DNA from 3 places in the Actinopolymorpha sp. B9G3 genome. Region 1 is predicted to be linked to each of the others. Evidence: riboswitches for the same ligand, from Rfam matches in the RefSeq annotation. Region 1 holds a riboswitch; each other region holds the start of a gene.
What was found. A riboswitch is a leader RNA that binds a small molecule or an ion and turns the genes downstream of it on or off. The one in region 1 is predicted to bind cyclic di-AMP.
Positions count from the first base shown of each region.

Region 1 (4,586 bases):
TCCCTGGCGACGTCGTACCTCGCGGCCGCGAGGTTGCCGGCCCGACTGGAAACGGTGGGTACACCGGAGTCGGTGGCCTCCGCGCGGGGTGTCGCCTCGATCGAACGAACGGTCGCTGCCGACGGGATCGCGACGCCGGTGAGGAGAAACCTGCCCGTGACAAAAACAGCCAGCACGAGCAGACCGCCGCAAACCAAAGCGACGAAGTACTGGACGAAGGCCCGTCCAGGGGTCGAGGCCACCCTGCGTGCGTGCCGCGAAGGATCATCAGCCACCCTCGCATCGTACGGAATTGGGCCCCACCCCTTCCGTGGGAATGGGCAGGCACAAGGCCGTGTCGACGGAGTTCGACGTGGTGCGGACCGTCACTAACCTGGCCGGACCGCGCCGGCGTACGGCATTTCGTCCATGTCGCTGTACTTCACGCCATCACTGGGGTTCGACGCGTGCAGAATCATGCCGTCGCCGGCATAGATCGCCACATGGTGCATGTCGCTGTAGTAGATGACGAGATCGCCCGGCTGCAACTCCGAACGGGAAATCTTGGCCGAGACGGCGTATTGCTCCCGGGACGAGTGGGGGAGGGAGACACCGGCCTGTTCCCACGCGACCATCGTCAGCCCGGAGCAGTCCCAGGTGTCGGGGCCGTCGCCACCGAAGACGTAGGTTTCCCCGACCTGCTGACGGGCGTAGGCGAGGGCGGTGGCGCCGCGGGTGCCACCGGGTGGCGGAGGGGGAATCCGGTCGCCACCTCGGGAGGACCGGTCGGCGAGTCGTTCGCGCTCCTCCGCGGCCGCGAGGCGTTCGCGCTCCTCGGCGGTGAGCCGGTCGAGGAGGGACTGTGCCTTGGCTGCCTTGCTGGAGGCGATCTTGCGGCGGGAGTTGGCTGCTTCCTTGGCTTCGCGGAAGCGGGTGAGCTCGGCCTGCCGGGCCGCCTGCCGCTCGGCGAGTCGCTTCTGCTCGGATTGGAGCTGGCGGAGCCGATCGCCCTGCTGGCCGGCGAAGGCCTTCGCGGTGCTCATCTGGGCGAGGAACTCGTCGGGGTCGTCAGCCACGAGAAGTTGCACGGTGGTGTCGAGACCACCCGTGCGGTATTCGGCGGCGGCGAACTGGCCGATGTCGCCGCGAAGTCCGTTGAGTCGCTTCTGCTGGCGGGAGACATCGGCGTTGAGCGCGCGGACCCGACGGTCGATGACCTTCATCTGGTCGCCGAGCGCGTTGGCCTCCTCGGTGACCTTCTCCGCTTCTTCGTACAGCTGTGCGACCTGCTCACGGACCTCGCTGATGCTGGGCGCAGGCTCGGCGTAGCTGGAGCCGGGAACCGTCGCGATGACGGCCGCGGTGGCGGTGCCGAGAGCGAGCAGCGCACGCCCTGAGGGACGCTTGCGGCGATTCGACACGAGAAGCGATGCCCCTTCCTTCCTCAGACGCCTACCGGGTGAGCTGACGGGTTCGGGCCGGGAAGTCGCCCTACGAAGGTCTCAGCTGCTTGGTGTGCGGCCGAGCACTCCGATTCACCCCGGGTACATGGTGGGTCCCCGGTTCCCTGTCAGATACATGCCCAACAGGGACTAAGCGAAGCATCTGCGCCGACCGGGCTGGTCAGCTCAAAGCGGACAGACACTTGGCGCGCGACTTTAGTGATCGGTCCGTGATCTTTCAAATCGCGGCGGCGTGTCGCTGTCAGGATGAGAAAAGACGCGCGGAAGCACGCTGCGTAAGGGCAATCACATTGAGTAACAAGATCAGCATAATGTTGTCACTCACTCACCGTCAGGCGCGACGACGGTCCCGATCACCGGTGACGGCCATGGTGGCGCTCCGCGGCAGTGGTGGCACCAAGCCGGAATCGGCCAGCACCCGCAACGCCGTCCGGTCAGCTTCGTCGAGGTCGACGTCTGCCAGGCCCACGTCGAGACCGGCCAGGCCGGCAACCGACAGCGCACCGTCAGGCAGGCCGGTACCCGTGCGAGGTCGCTCGGTCTCGGTCGGCGGGCCGCCGAGGAGCACGGTGACCACACAGTCGTGGCAGCCTCGACCTCGCATCGTGCAACGGTCACAGTCGATGTCCATCGGTCCTCCGTCATGCCTGGTGAGCGGCCACGCTGACATGGCACGCACGCGATGACACCGACGCTAGACACGCCCGCCGACAGTCCTGCCGGCTCACCGCCGGCTCACCGCTGGAGCAGACGAACCAACGCGTCGGCGCGCACCGGTCGGGCTCCGCTCCGCCGCACGCCGTCCGCGATCTCGCGGTCACTCGACACCACGACGACGGGACGTCCTTCCGGCTCGGCGGCGGCGAGCTGACGGATGACGTCATCGGCAGTGACCCCGGCCGGGCTGAACCTCACCCGCACACCGCGCGGCACCGCCAGCTGAGGTGGGGTGTCGAGCGTCGCCCCGTCGAAGACGCACGTGACCTCGGCACCCGTCTGGGCGACGATGCCGCCGAGCGCCGTGAGAAGCCTCGTCCGCTGGGTCTGGAGCGGCAGCGCCGGCCAGGCCGTCTTGGTCACGTTGTAGCCGTCGACGATGACGTGCACCTGAGGCAGTGCCAGCAGCGACTCGAGTGGTACGACGTCCTCCGGTCCCGCGAGCTGCCCGCCAGCCGCCGGTGTCGCGGCCGCCACCGCGTCGGCGGGTCGGGAACGCAGTGGTGGGAGGGCGAGCTCACGGCGAAGCCCCTGCGCCGCGTCGACCAGGGTGTCGAGGAGCAGCCGGAGCCGAGCATCGGCCAGGTCGCGATCCTCTCTGCTGGTACGCCGCGCCGACTCGACTGCCGACTCCGCCTCCGCCAGCCGGGACCGGAGCCGCCGGGCCTCCGCATCCATCCGCGCCACGTCCGCGGTCGCCCGTTCACGCGCCTCCGCGGCGAGTTCGGCGCTGCGCGTCGCCTCCGCCTCGGCCTCCTTCACCCGGTCACGGGTGTGCCGGAGCGTACGACGCAGAGTCGTGTTCTCCTCCTTCAGCGCCGCCAGCTCGGCCCGCAGGCGCTCCCGGTCCTGGCGGGCACTCGCCTGTGTCGCGGCGAGCTGGTCGCGCAGTCGGGCGGCAAGACCGGCCTCCCGCTCCCCGGCCTGGGTCGCGCTCTCCTGTTCGAGATGGTCGATGACCTCCTCGACGATCGCCGCCCAGCCGGCCGGGCGCAGCAGGTAGGCCGCGGCGGCCGCCTCCAGCGGATCGACGGCGCCGGGCCGGCGTCCCTCGCGCAACGCAGACGCCAGGTCCGGGACAGCCTCGGTGATGCGGGCGGCGACACGTTCGCGGAACGCCGGATCGGCATCGACTGCGGCCGCGATCGGTGTCGCCGCCAGGCGGACCCGGCGTTCGGGCTTGAAGCGGGCGAACGGTCGTAGCGAGGCAGGTACGGCAGCGGCGGGGAGCACACCGAGCGCGTCGGAGGCGAGAAGGACGACGCGCTGGCGCACCTGTTCCGGCAAGGGCCGGGACAGGTCACCTTCGCCCGACCCTGCCGGCTCGGCTGGTCCCGTACTCACGGCTGCGAGCGTAATTGGCGTTCCACAGAGCACCGACCAGCGCACTGCGGTTTCGGCCTCCTCCACCAGGGCGAGATCGGCCAGGCAGAATGCCCGGGGTGGGATCAGGGGAGCAGAACCCCGTGCGCCTACCGCACGGCTACACGAACTTCACCCGTGTCGAGGGCATGGTCGTGGTGAAGACGTACGCAGGTCCTGACGCCGACCTGCGCCGAGACCGGGAACGCACGGCGCTGACAAGGCTCGCGGGTCTGCTGCCCGTACCACCCCTGATCGACGGCGACGCGACTTCCGTCCGAGTGGGCCACCTCCCGGGCGTCCATGGGCAGGAGCTGCTGGCTCCAGACGTCGACAGCGCCACGGCGACGGCTGTCCTCGCCGCCTGCGGCGACACGCTCCGCCGCCTCCACGAGGTCGTCCCGGGACCTCTGGTCCACGGCGACTACGGTCCCAACAACCTGCTGTTCGACCCGGAGACGTTTGTGGTGACGGCGATCCTGGACTGGGAGTTCTCCCACGCCGGCGACCCGATCGAGGACCTCGCCTGGTGCGAGTGGATCGTGCGTACGCATCAGCCCGACCGGGTACCCCTGCTCGACGCGTTCTTCTCGGCGTACGGCGGCGACGTGCCTGGCTGGGCCACCCGACAGGCGGCCATGATCGCCCGCTGTCGCGAACTGCTCGACTTCTGCCATCGCTGGGATCCCGATGGCGCGGGCGTCACGCTCTGGAAGCACCGTCTCGCGGAAACGTCGACATGGCCCATGTGACGACGCAGCGGTCCGCGCCGCGTGGTTAACTTCGGCTGCGTGACGACCAAGAACCGCGCGAGCGTGCTCTACCAGGTGCGCTATGCCGTACAAAACCCGACAAAGGTGCCGGGGTACGCCCGCCGGCTGGCCCGTGACCTGATCCTGCGGCTGCGTAGCCGCGACCACGTGACCTACTACCGCGGGGTGATGCGGTCCGACGCCACCCGCAGCGCCGAGGCCGCGGTCGGCAGCAAGTCACACGCCCGCTGGCTCGCACTCGGAAAGATGCAGTTCGACTACCTCGTGGAGCACGGGTTCAAGCCCGACCACC
Region 1 is NZ_JBEEAB010000005.1:121,248-125,833, reverse strand. It holds gene ABNF93_RS11205 (gluzincin family metallopeptidase) at 1-275, opposite strand, end outside; gene ABNF93_RS11200 (C40 family peptidase) at 369-1,400, opposite strand; cyclic di-AMP (ydaO/yuaA leader) riboswitch at 1,414-1,588, opposite strand; gene ABNF93_RS11195 (hypothetical protein) at 1,774-2,046, opposite strand; gene ABNF93_RS11190 (NYN domain-containing protein) at 2,178-3,503, opposite strand; gene ABNF93_RS11185 (phosphotransferase family protein) at 3,602-4,273, shown strand; gene ABNF93_RS11180 (class I SAM-dependent methyltransferase) at 4,313-4,586, shown strand, end outside.

Region 2 (4,586 bases), 270 kb from region 1:
TCGCCATGATGTACCGCACGCTAGCGGGGACCGCCGACGATGCGCGCGCCGCCACGCCCGCAACCGGCGGCACGAGCGGCTCCGAACTCCCGAGCGCCAGCCCAAGGGGTCAGCGCGGGTACGAAGCGGCTGGCCGACCTGGAAGGCTTCTCCGCATGCCGGACCAGCAGCCCACTCCGCCGGACGTGCCTCCCGCCTCCGGACGTGCGTACGCCGTCGTCGACATCGACGGTGTCCTGGCCGATGTCCGACATCGGCTACGGCATGTGGAACGACGGCCGAAGGACTGGGACGCGTTCTTCGCTGCCGCGGCCGGCGACCCGCCGTTCGCCGAGGGTCTTGCCGTCGCCCGGAGGCTCGCCTCCGAGCACGAGGTGGTCTACCTGTCCGGCCGTCCCGAACGGCTCCGGCATACGACCGAACGGTGGCTGGCCAGGCACGACGCACCGTCGGGGCCCCTCCACCTGCGCCGTGACGGGGACCGCCGCCCGGCCCGACAGGTCAAGCTCGGAGTGGTCCGCCGGCTCGCCGCGGCCGCTCCCGTGGCTGTCGTCGTCGACGACGACCCGGAGGTGTGCGCCGCGGTGAAGGCCGCAGGATTCTCCGTCTTCCAGGCGAGCTGGGCATTTGTCGACGGAACGGATGACAACGGTGCGAAACGGACTTTGCGTGAGGCCCAGGAGGGCGACGGACGAACCTGACGCACAGCCCGGATCGCCCGATTTTCCATGGGTTTCGGTGGTAATGACCGCGCCAATAGTCCGCGATCGGTGATTGTTAACGAATTGGCCACACCGTTAGAGTCTGTCCGGTCGCGCCGCGCCAGGCGCGATTACGACCCGCTTCGCCGAGCTCCGCCCAGCGGTGTCGTAAGGCCGATTTCCATCGAGAGGGCGGAGTCGGAGGAACCAACGACGGACCCGCGCAGGCTACGAGGGTCCTTGGGGTGAAGCCGCTTTCGTGCGGCCGGGCATTCCTCTCGCCCGAACCCGACAGCTCACTCCGCAGGCGACGAGAGGGAGCACTCCAGCATGCCCAAGAACGCACGACATCGCGGCGCGAGCCGACCCAGCAGGACCGCAAAGAAGGTGACGAAGACCGCCGCGCTCACCGGTGTGGCGGCCGCCGTGCCCGTCGTCGGATTCACCGGCCTGGCTCAGGCCGCGACGACCGACACCTGGGATCGTCTCGCTCAGTGCGAGAGCAGCGGTGACTGGCAGATCAACACCGGCAACGGCTACTACGGCGGCCTGCAGTTCGCCCAGACGACCTGGGAGGAGTTCGGCGGTACGACCTACGCCGAACGTGCGGACCTCGCCACCAAGGCGGAGCAGATCGAGATCGCGGAGAAGGTGCTGGACGTTCAGGGGTGGAACGCCTGGCCCGCCTGCTCGGCCGAACTCGGTCTCGATGAGAGCGACAAGGCCGGCGACTCGACCACCTCGACGGACACCAGCGAGGACACCGCCAGCCAGGACACCACCAGCGACGACTCCGCTGACCAGGATGCCGCTCGCGACGAGGCGGCTGACCGGACAACCCGCAGCGGGGAGCGCACCGCGGTCTCGGAGGGCACGACCGCGACCAAGCCTTCCGAGCGGGAGACCTACACGATCCGTACCGGCGACACGCTCTGGGACATCGCGATCTCCCACGACGTCGACGGCGGATGGCCGTCGCTGTGGTCGCTCAACCGGGACTCCCTCTCGAGCGGCGACCCGGACCTCATCTTCCCCGAGGAGAAGGTTCGGCTGCGTTGATCCGGCGCCGCTAGCGGCCCCACAGACCGAGCGCCCCGCCTGTCCCCCCGCAGGTGGGGCGCTCGCCTTTCCTGGCCAAGGTTCCCGGCCCCGGGACGGGCACAGGTCGGTCGAGGTCCACCCCGGCCGGCCAGCAGCCAGCTCCCCCTCGACAACTGACCCTTCGCCGACGACAGACGCACGCCCTTGACAACTGGTTCCTGAACCGGTTTAGATCTGAACCGGTTTTGTGAACGACAGATGTCCGGATCCTCACCTCGGGATGTGTGATGGCCAAGCGGCGCCCCACGATCGCGGACGTGGCGCGCCGTGCCGGCGTCTCCAAGGGGGCCGTGTCGTTCGCTCTCAACGACCGGCCCGGCGTCGCCGAAGCCACCCGCGTACGTATTCTCGAAGCAGCTGACGCGCTGGGGTGGCGACCGAGCCAGCGGGCGCGGTCGCTCTCGGTCTCCCGGGCGTTCGCTCTGGGGTTGGTCATCGCACGGGAGCCGGCACTTCTCGGGTCCGACCCGTTCTTCCCCGCGTTCATCGCCGGCGTCGAGACGGTGCTCGCCGGTCAGGGCCAGGCGCTCGTCCTGCAGGTGGTCGGTGCCGGCCCACCGGAGGAGGAGGGCTACCGGCGCCTCGCGCAGGACGCCCGGGTGGACGGCGTGTTCCTCATCGACCTCCGTCGGGGTGATCCGCGGATCGCGCTGGTGGAGGACCTCGGTCTGCCCGCCGTGACGCTCAACCGCCCGGACACCCCGTCCTCGTTTCCAGCAGTGTGTCTCGACGACCGGCCGGGCATCACCGCGGTGGTCGACCACCTCGCCGGGCTCGGTCACACCAGGATCGCGCACGTCGCCGGTCCGGATGACTTCCTGCATGGGCACGGACGCCGGCAGGCGTTCGTCGACGCGCTCGAGACCCACGGTCTGCCGGAGGCTCCGATCGAGGTCGGCGACTTCACCGCCGCCGGCGGTACCGCCGCCACCCGCCGCCTGCTGGAACTCCCAGACCCACCTACGGCGATCGTGTACGCCAACGACCTGATGGCCATCGCCGGCATCAGCGCGGCCCATGGCCTCGGCCGCACCGTGCCGGACGACCTGTCGGTCACGGGCTACGACGACACCGAGTTGTCCGCCCACATCCACCCGTCCCTCACGACCGTACGTACGGACGTCTTCGGCTGGGGCCAGGTCGCGGCCCGCACCCTGCTCGCCCTCGTCGACGGCGAGCCCGCGAGCGACGTCGCGCTCGACCCGGCCGAACTCGTCGTACGGAACTCGACCGCACAGTGCCGATCAGCAGGCAGACCATCAACGGGCAGCCGATCAGCAGGCAGACCATCAACGGGCAGCCGATCAACGGGCAGACCATCAACGGGGAATCCACCAGCGGAGCACAGCTCTACTCCGGAGGACTCATGAAGCGCACCACCCTCGCCACGACATCCGCCGCAGCGCTCGCCGCGACCCTGCTGGCGGCCACCGCCTGCGGTGGCGGCGACACGACGAACTCGGACGCGGCCACCGCCCGCGGACCGATAAAGGTCTGGTACTCCAACAACGAACAGGAAGTCGCCTGGGGCAAGCAGATGGTTGCGGCCTGGAACTCCGCCCATCCGAAGGAGAAGGTCACCGCGCAGCAGATCCCGGAGGGCAAGAGCTCGGAAGAAGTGATCGGTGCCGCGATCACCGCGGGCAACTCACCCTGCCTGATCTTCAACACCGCGCCCGCCGCCGTGCCGCAGTTCCAGAAGCAGGGCGGCCTGGTGCCGCTCGACGACTTCGACGGGGCGACGGACTACATCGAGGAGCGCACCGGCGACCGTGCCGAGCAGTACCGCTCCCCCGACGGCAAGTACTACCAGCTGCCCTGGAAGTCCAACCCCGTGATGATCTTCTACAACAAGGAGATCTTCGCCAAGGCCGGGATCGACGCCGACAACCCGCCGCTCCAGACCTACGACGAGTTCCTCCAGACCGCCAGGACCATTGTGAAGAGCGGCGCGGCCGACTACGCCATCTGGCCCTCACCGACGGCGGAGTTCTTCCAACCCTGGTTCGACTTCTACCCGCTGTTCGCGGCCGAGACCGGAGGCGAGCAGTTGGTCGACGACGGCAAGGCGACGTTCGCCTCCGACGAGGGCAAACAGGTCGCGGCCTTCTGGAAGAGCCTCTACGACGAGAAGCTCGCCTCGCAGGAGACCTACAACGGCGACTCGTTCGGCGAGGGCAAGGCGGCGATGGCGATCGTCGGGCCGTGGGCGATCGCGTCGTACAAGGACTCGATCGACTGGGGCGTCGCCCCGGTGCCGACCTCCGGGGGCACCTCGCCCGAGGACACCTACACGTTCGCCGACGCGAAGAACGTCGCGATGTACTCCGCCTGCAAGAACCGCGGCACCGCCTGGGACCTGCTGAAGTTCGCCACAGCGGAGGAACAGGACGGCAAGCTGCTCGAGATGACCGGCCAGATGCCGATGCGGGCCGATCTCTCGGAGGTATACCCGGACTACTTCGCCGCGCACGAGGAATACGCCACCTTCGCCGCACAGGCCGACCGCACGGTCGAGGTGCCCAACGTCGCGAACTCCATCGAGATCTGGCAGGCGTTCCGCGACGCGTACTCGCGTTCGGTGATCTTCGGCAAGCAGCCGGTGGACGCCGAACTCGACCAGGTGGCAACAAAGATCGACGGCCTCGCCGGCCAGTCCTGATTCAGGACCGGGGCAGGGTCGGACAGGATCGGGCCGTCATGATGATCGGTAAGCCCAGTGGGCGAGCGTCGTTGGGGGCGGTGTTCGTCGCGCCCTACGTCGTGTTCCTCGCGGCGGTCTTC
Region 2 is NZ_JBEEAB010000005.1:388,053-392,638, reverse strand. It holds gene ABNF93_RS12375 (metallophosphoesterase family protein) at 1-7, opposite strand, end outside; gene ABNF93_RS12370 (phosphatase domain-containing protein) at 156-701, shown strand; cyclic di-AMP (ydaO/yuaA leader) riboswitch at 864-1,027, shown strand; gene ABNF93_RS12365 (transglycosylase family protein) at 1,032-1,760, shown strand; gene ABNF93_RS12360 (LacI family DNA-binding transcriptional regulator) at 2,030-3,172, shown strand; gene ABNF93_RS12355 (ABC transporter substrate-binding protein) at 3,169-4,464, shown strand; gene ABNF93_RS12350 (carbohydrate ABC transporter permease) at 4,503-4,586, shown strand, end outside.
Region 2: another riboswitch for cyclic di-AMP. It lies ahead of ABNF93_RS12365 (transglycosylase family protein); the one in region 1 lies ahead of ABNF93_RS11200 (C40 family peptidase).

Region 3 (4,586 bases), on a different contig from region 1:
GGCCCATGGACCGAGGCCCACGGTCCGGACCGAAGAGCGTCGCCAGCACGGCGAGTGCTCCAGCGGCGAACCAGAACACCCCGAACAACGTGGCCAGGGTGGCGACCGAAGCCCCGCCATCGCGCAACGCGAGAACGCCGACGATGAGCGCGAAGGTCCCGAGGAATCCCATCACGACCGGTCCGGCACGGTCCGATTCCCCGGCTGCCGCCCGTGCGAAGCAGAAGACGCCGTACACCAGGACCTGGATCGCGAAGAGGACAGCCGCGGCGGTGAGGGAGATGCCCGGCCATGCCAGCGCGATGATGCCCACGATCAGACTGACGCACCCGAGTGCGAAGAGCGGCATCCACGAGCGCATCTTCGCGAGAGCGCCGGCCTTCCCTTCTCCGCGCTCGCCCGCCGGCCGTTCGGTCCTCCGCTCGGTGCGCTCGGCCGGCCGTTCGGTCGTCCGGCCATACGAACGCTCCGACGTCTCCTCCGAAGGCTTTGCCTGGGCTGGTACTCCCGGAGCCTGGGCAGTTTCGGTCTCCCGTGTCCCAGGTGCTTGATCCCTTCTGGGATCATGCGGATCCGTTGTCATTGCTCTCGCCCCTTCGCCCCCTTTGTGCGGAGTCGAAATCGGCGGTGAGGGGTCTGGCTGAGTTTCCTGTCCGGTGGTCAGCGAGATCTCCCGCCAGCACCATCCACAAAGGGGATCTCTCGGGTCGCCACGCCCTTGTGGAAGTCGAGCGTCTGCGACGCAATTGTCCTTGCTGCGTTGGACTTCTGGTGTTGTCGGTGACGACGAACGGGCGGGCGCCGACGTCAACGGAGAATCTCACGTGAAGTCTTCGCCGGAAACCTGCGCCTCCGTCATTCCAAGCGCCACGTTACGCAGCAGTTCGGCAAGTTTCGAGTGCCGTCTGGCAGAAATTCGTGGTCTGATGACCCGAGCGACACCGACATAAGGCCTCATGCGGAATTCCTCCCCCGTGAGGCGAATTGCCACGGGGGAGGAACTCCTCGACTCAGGGGCGCAGGCCCTTGCTCTCGAGCCAGGCGTACGGGTCGATCGCGGTGTTCAGACCGCCCCCGTTGGGCCGGACCTCGAGGTGCAGGTGCGGACCAGTCGCGTTGCCGGTGGCGCCGACGTAACCGATCACGGTCCCGGCGCCGACCTCGCCCGAGGTCCGTGCCAGGCGGGACATGTGCGCGTACAGGGTGACGGTGCCGTCGGCGTGCCGGACCTTGATCCGGTTGCCGTAGGCGCCGTCCCATCCCGCGCTGACGATCCGACCTGCTCCGACGGCGCGGATCGGCGAACCACTGCTGGCGCCGAAGTCGAGCCCGTGGTGCGATGACGACCAGTTGCTCCCGCTCTGCCCGAACCGCGCGGTCAGGCGGTACGACGTGAGTGGCAGGACCCAACCCTTGGCTGCCGGCTTTGCGGCCTGCTGGTCCGACGACCGGTCAGAGGACCGCGACGACCGTTGGGCGCCCGCGTCACGCGCCGAGCTCTTCTTGCTGGGAGCGCGATCGTTCGCCGGGCTGGCCTTGCCCACGAGACGCAGCCGGGCGTCGGGGAGGATCAGGTCCGGGTTCGATCCGATCACACCACGGTTGATCTTCCACAGCGCACTCCAGCCGCCCGGCACCCGGTTCGCCCGGGCGATGCCGGAGAGGGTGTCGCCCGGCCGGACCACATAAGTGCCCGCTGCCGGCTTGCGCGCCGGTGCCGACTTCGGCGCCGACCGAGCGGCGCGGGCGGACCTGGCGGCGCGCGCGCTCGCGCTGTCCCGGGCTCGCTGCTGTTTGGTGGTCTTGGTGCTGGAGGGACTCCCCGCGCTCCCTGCCTTGTCGCCCTCGTCGAGGCCGAGCTTGCGGGAGCAGGCGGGCCAGGCGTTCCAGCCCTGGACGTCGAGAACCTTCTCGGCGATGGCAATCTGTTCGGCCCTGGTCGCGAGGTCTGCGCGGGACGCATATTTCGTGCCGCCGAACTCACGCCAGGTGGGACCGGCGAACTGCAGGCCGCCGTAATAGCCGTTGCCGGTGTTGATGCTCCAGTCGCCGCTACTCTCGCACTGCGCGAGGCGATTCCAGGTGTCGGCCGTGGCGGCGTGCGCAGGTGCCGCGAAACCGACCATGGGTACCGCCGCGGCGACGCCGGTGAGTGCGGCTGTCCTGGTGACTTTCTTCGCCACTTTTCGGCGCCGGGTGGTGCCGCGGTGTTTTGCCTTATAGGGCATGCAGGATCCGTTCCCTCTCGTCGCCCGCGGAGTTAGCTGTCGGGTTCGGGCGAGAGGAATGCCCGGCCTGCCTGTGACGGCGGCTTAACCCCAGAACCCCACCAGCGATGGGGTTCCACTCACGTTGGGTCCTCCGTCTCCGCCCAAACCGAGATGGGGACACGACACCACTGGGCGGAGCTCGGCGAAGCGGGTCGTCACGCGCCCGGATAGGCACGATCGATGGTGAGATAGTCCTAACAGAGGATCTTTGTTCCTATCCAGTGACCTCGTCACCATCAGCTACGATCGCGCGTCGTAGTACGCCAGAATTCCGGCCCGCGCGTGTCCGGCATCCCGTGGCGATGATGGCGACGCACGTTAGGCGCATTGCCGCGTACGTTCTGCGAGAAAGACCTTCTTGACCTCAGGCCCGTTGGGGATTGAACGAATCCCTCATAGCAAGAAATAGCCCGATTTGTGGCTCCCTACCGACGGCTGACTTCGCGGATTCCGCCGCCTACTATGATCGATAGCGGTGGAACCTGCCATGTGATGCAGATCACATTTGGGCCCGAGGTGGGAGTGGGGCGCGCTCGCCAACTTGCCGCTCGTCCTGGCGACCGCAGCCCACCGGGGTCTCTTCAAGGTGGCACCCGCATCGCCAATCGTTGTCATTTCGTGTTCTTCGGAAGATTTTCCCTCTTACCGGACATGTCACCCGTTTGAAGACCCCTCTGGAAGTCCTTCCGGTCGCGGCGCTCGAAGGATTTGCGGTTTCGGCCAAATCTCTGGTCAACGAGAGGGCAATGGGATTGCTCGCCTGACGTCCAGGCCGCTGGACGCCAGTCGGCGAGGAAGATAATTTCCTCTCGTCCAGTTGGTCGTGCAACCGGTTCACATCCAGGGGGATCTGCCGGCGGGAACGGTGCGGGACCAGCGTGCGTCGCCAGCGGGGCCCGCTTACGGGGGGCGGGCCCCTGCACGGGAGAGCAAAAGGGGGGTTGGCCGTGGCCACGTTCGACGTGTCGGCCGAGTACATGCCGGACGCCAGCGCCTGGGTGATCCGTGTCGACGGTGTGGGAGCGGCGGCCGCGAAGTCATGGGACGAGGTGACCTCCGTCGCCGCCCGCCTGATCGCTGAAGCATCCGGGGGGGATGCTTCAGCGGTCGACATGCGGGTCGACTGGTTGCTCCCGGATGAGGTGGCCGACGCCCTGGACGCCGCGGACACGCACGCCCGCGAGGAGCAGGAAGCGCATCACGCGCGCATGCTGTCGCTGCGTCGGGCCGCCAGGCTCCTGCGTGGCGTCGGTATGCCGGGACGCGACGCCGCTCGCATCCTGGGGATCTCCAAGTCCCGGGTGTTCCAGCTCACGGCCGAAGACGCCGAAGTGGCTGAAGTGGCCGAAGTGGCCGAAGCCGTCGACACGGCGAAGGGCGCCTGACTTCCGGCGTCGCCGGGGTCCTGATCGCAGCGGCACCTGTCGCAGCGGCACGTGTCGCAGCGGCGCCCATGCCGTGGTCGAACCGGGTGATGGATCGCGTCGTGCGTACCGTCAGGTGCTGTTCCGGCGGAACTCGCTGACGGAGATCCCGCCGACGCCCCAGTTGTCCGTGTCCACCTCGTCGATCACGACGAAGGTCCGCGCCGGATCCTTGTCGAGGACCCGCACGAGCAGGTCGGTCACGCCCTTGATCAACTCGGCCTTCTGCTCGGCGGTGGCGCCGTCGCGGGTGATCCGGACATTGACGTACGGCATGGGGCCTCCTCGAATCGGACCTTCGGTCGGGTTCTCGCCGATGACGCAACCAACCGGGCAGCCGGGACATTCCTGGTCGCGGGACCGGCGTAGGACTGGCAGCATGGTGGACGGGACACCCACGCGGCGGGTTGCGGAGCAGTCGTAGCCTGCAAGTGGTCGAGGACCATGCTGAGGGCGACGGTCACACTCGATCACCTGGGGGCCACCCCAGCCGCCGACGACGCAAGGGGGTGGACATGCGCTTCCTCCATGACCGGGTTCCTGAGCAGGATCTCACGTACTCGGATGTGTTCCTCGTACCCAACCGCTCGGCGGTCGCGTCCCGGCTCGACGTCGACCTGGCGACCGCCGACGGCAGCGGCACGACCCTCCCCATCATCGCCGCGAACATGACCGCCGTTTCCGGCCGCCGGATGGCCGAGACCGTGGCCCGCTGCGGCGGGTTGGCCATCATCCCCCAGGACATCCCGGTCGACGTGGTCGCCGACGTCGTGTCCTGGACCAAGCGACGGCACACCGTCTACGACACGCCCATCACGATGGTCCGCACAGGAACGGTGGGCGAGGCGATCAACCTGCTCCCCAAGCGCGGACACGGCGCGGTCATCGTCGT
Region 3 is NZ_JBEEAB010000030.1:33,740-38,325, reverse strand. It holds gene ABNF93_RS31375 (HdeD family acid-resistance protein) at 1-349, opposite strand, end outside; gene ABNF93_RS31370 (transglycosylase family protein) at 1,011-2,228, opposite strand; cyclic di-AMP (ydaO/yuaA leader) riboswitch at 2,236-2,398, opposite strand; gene ABNF93_RS31365 (hypothetical protein) at 3,218-3,655, shown strand; gene ABNF93_RS31360 (tautomerase family protein) at 3,767-3,970, opposite strand; gene ABNF93_RS31355 (GuaB1 family IMP dehydrogenase-related protein) at 4,210-4,586, shown strand, end outside.
Region 3: another riboswitch for cyclic di-AMP. It lies ahead of ABNF93_RS31370 (transglycosylase family protein); the one in region 1 lies ahead of ABNF93_RS11200 (C40 family peptidase).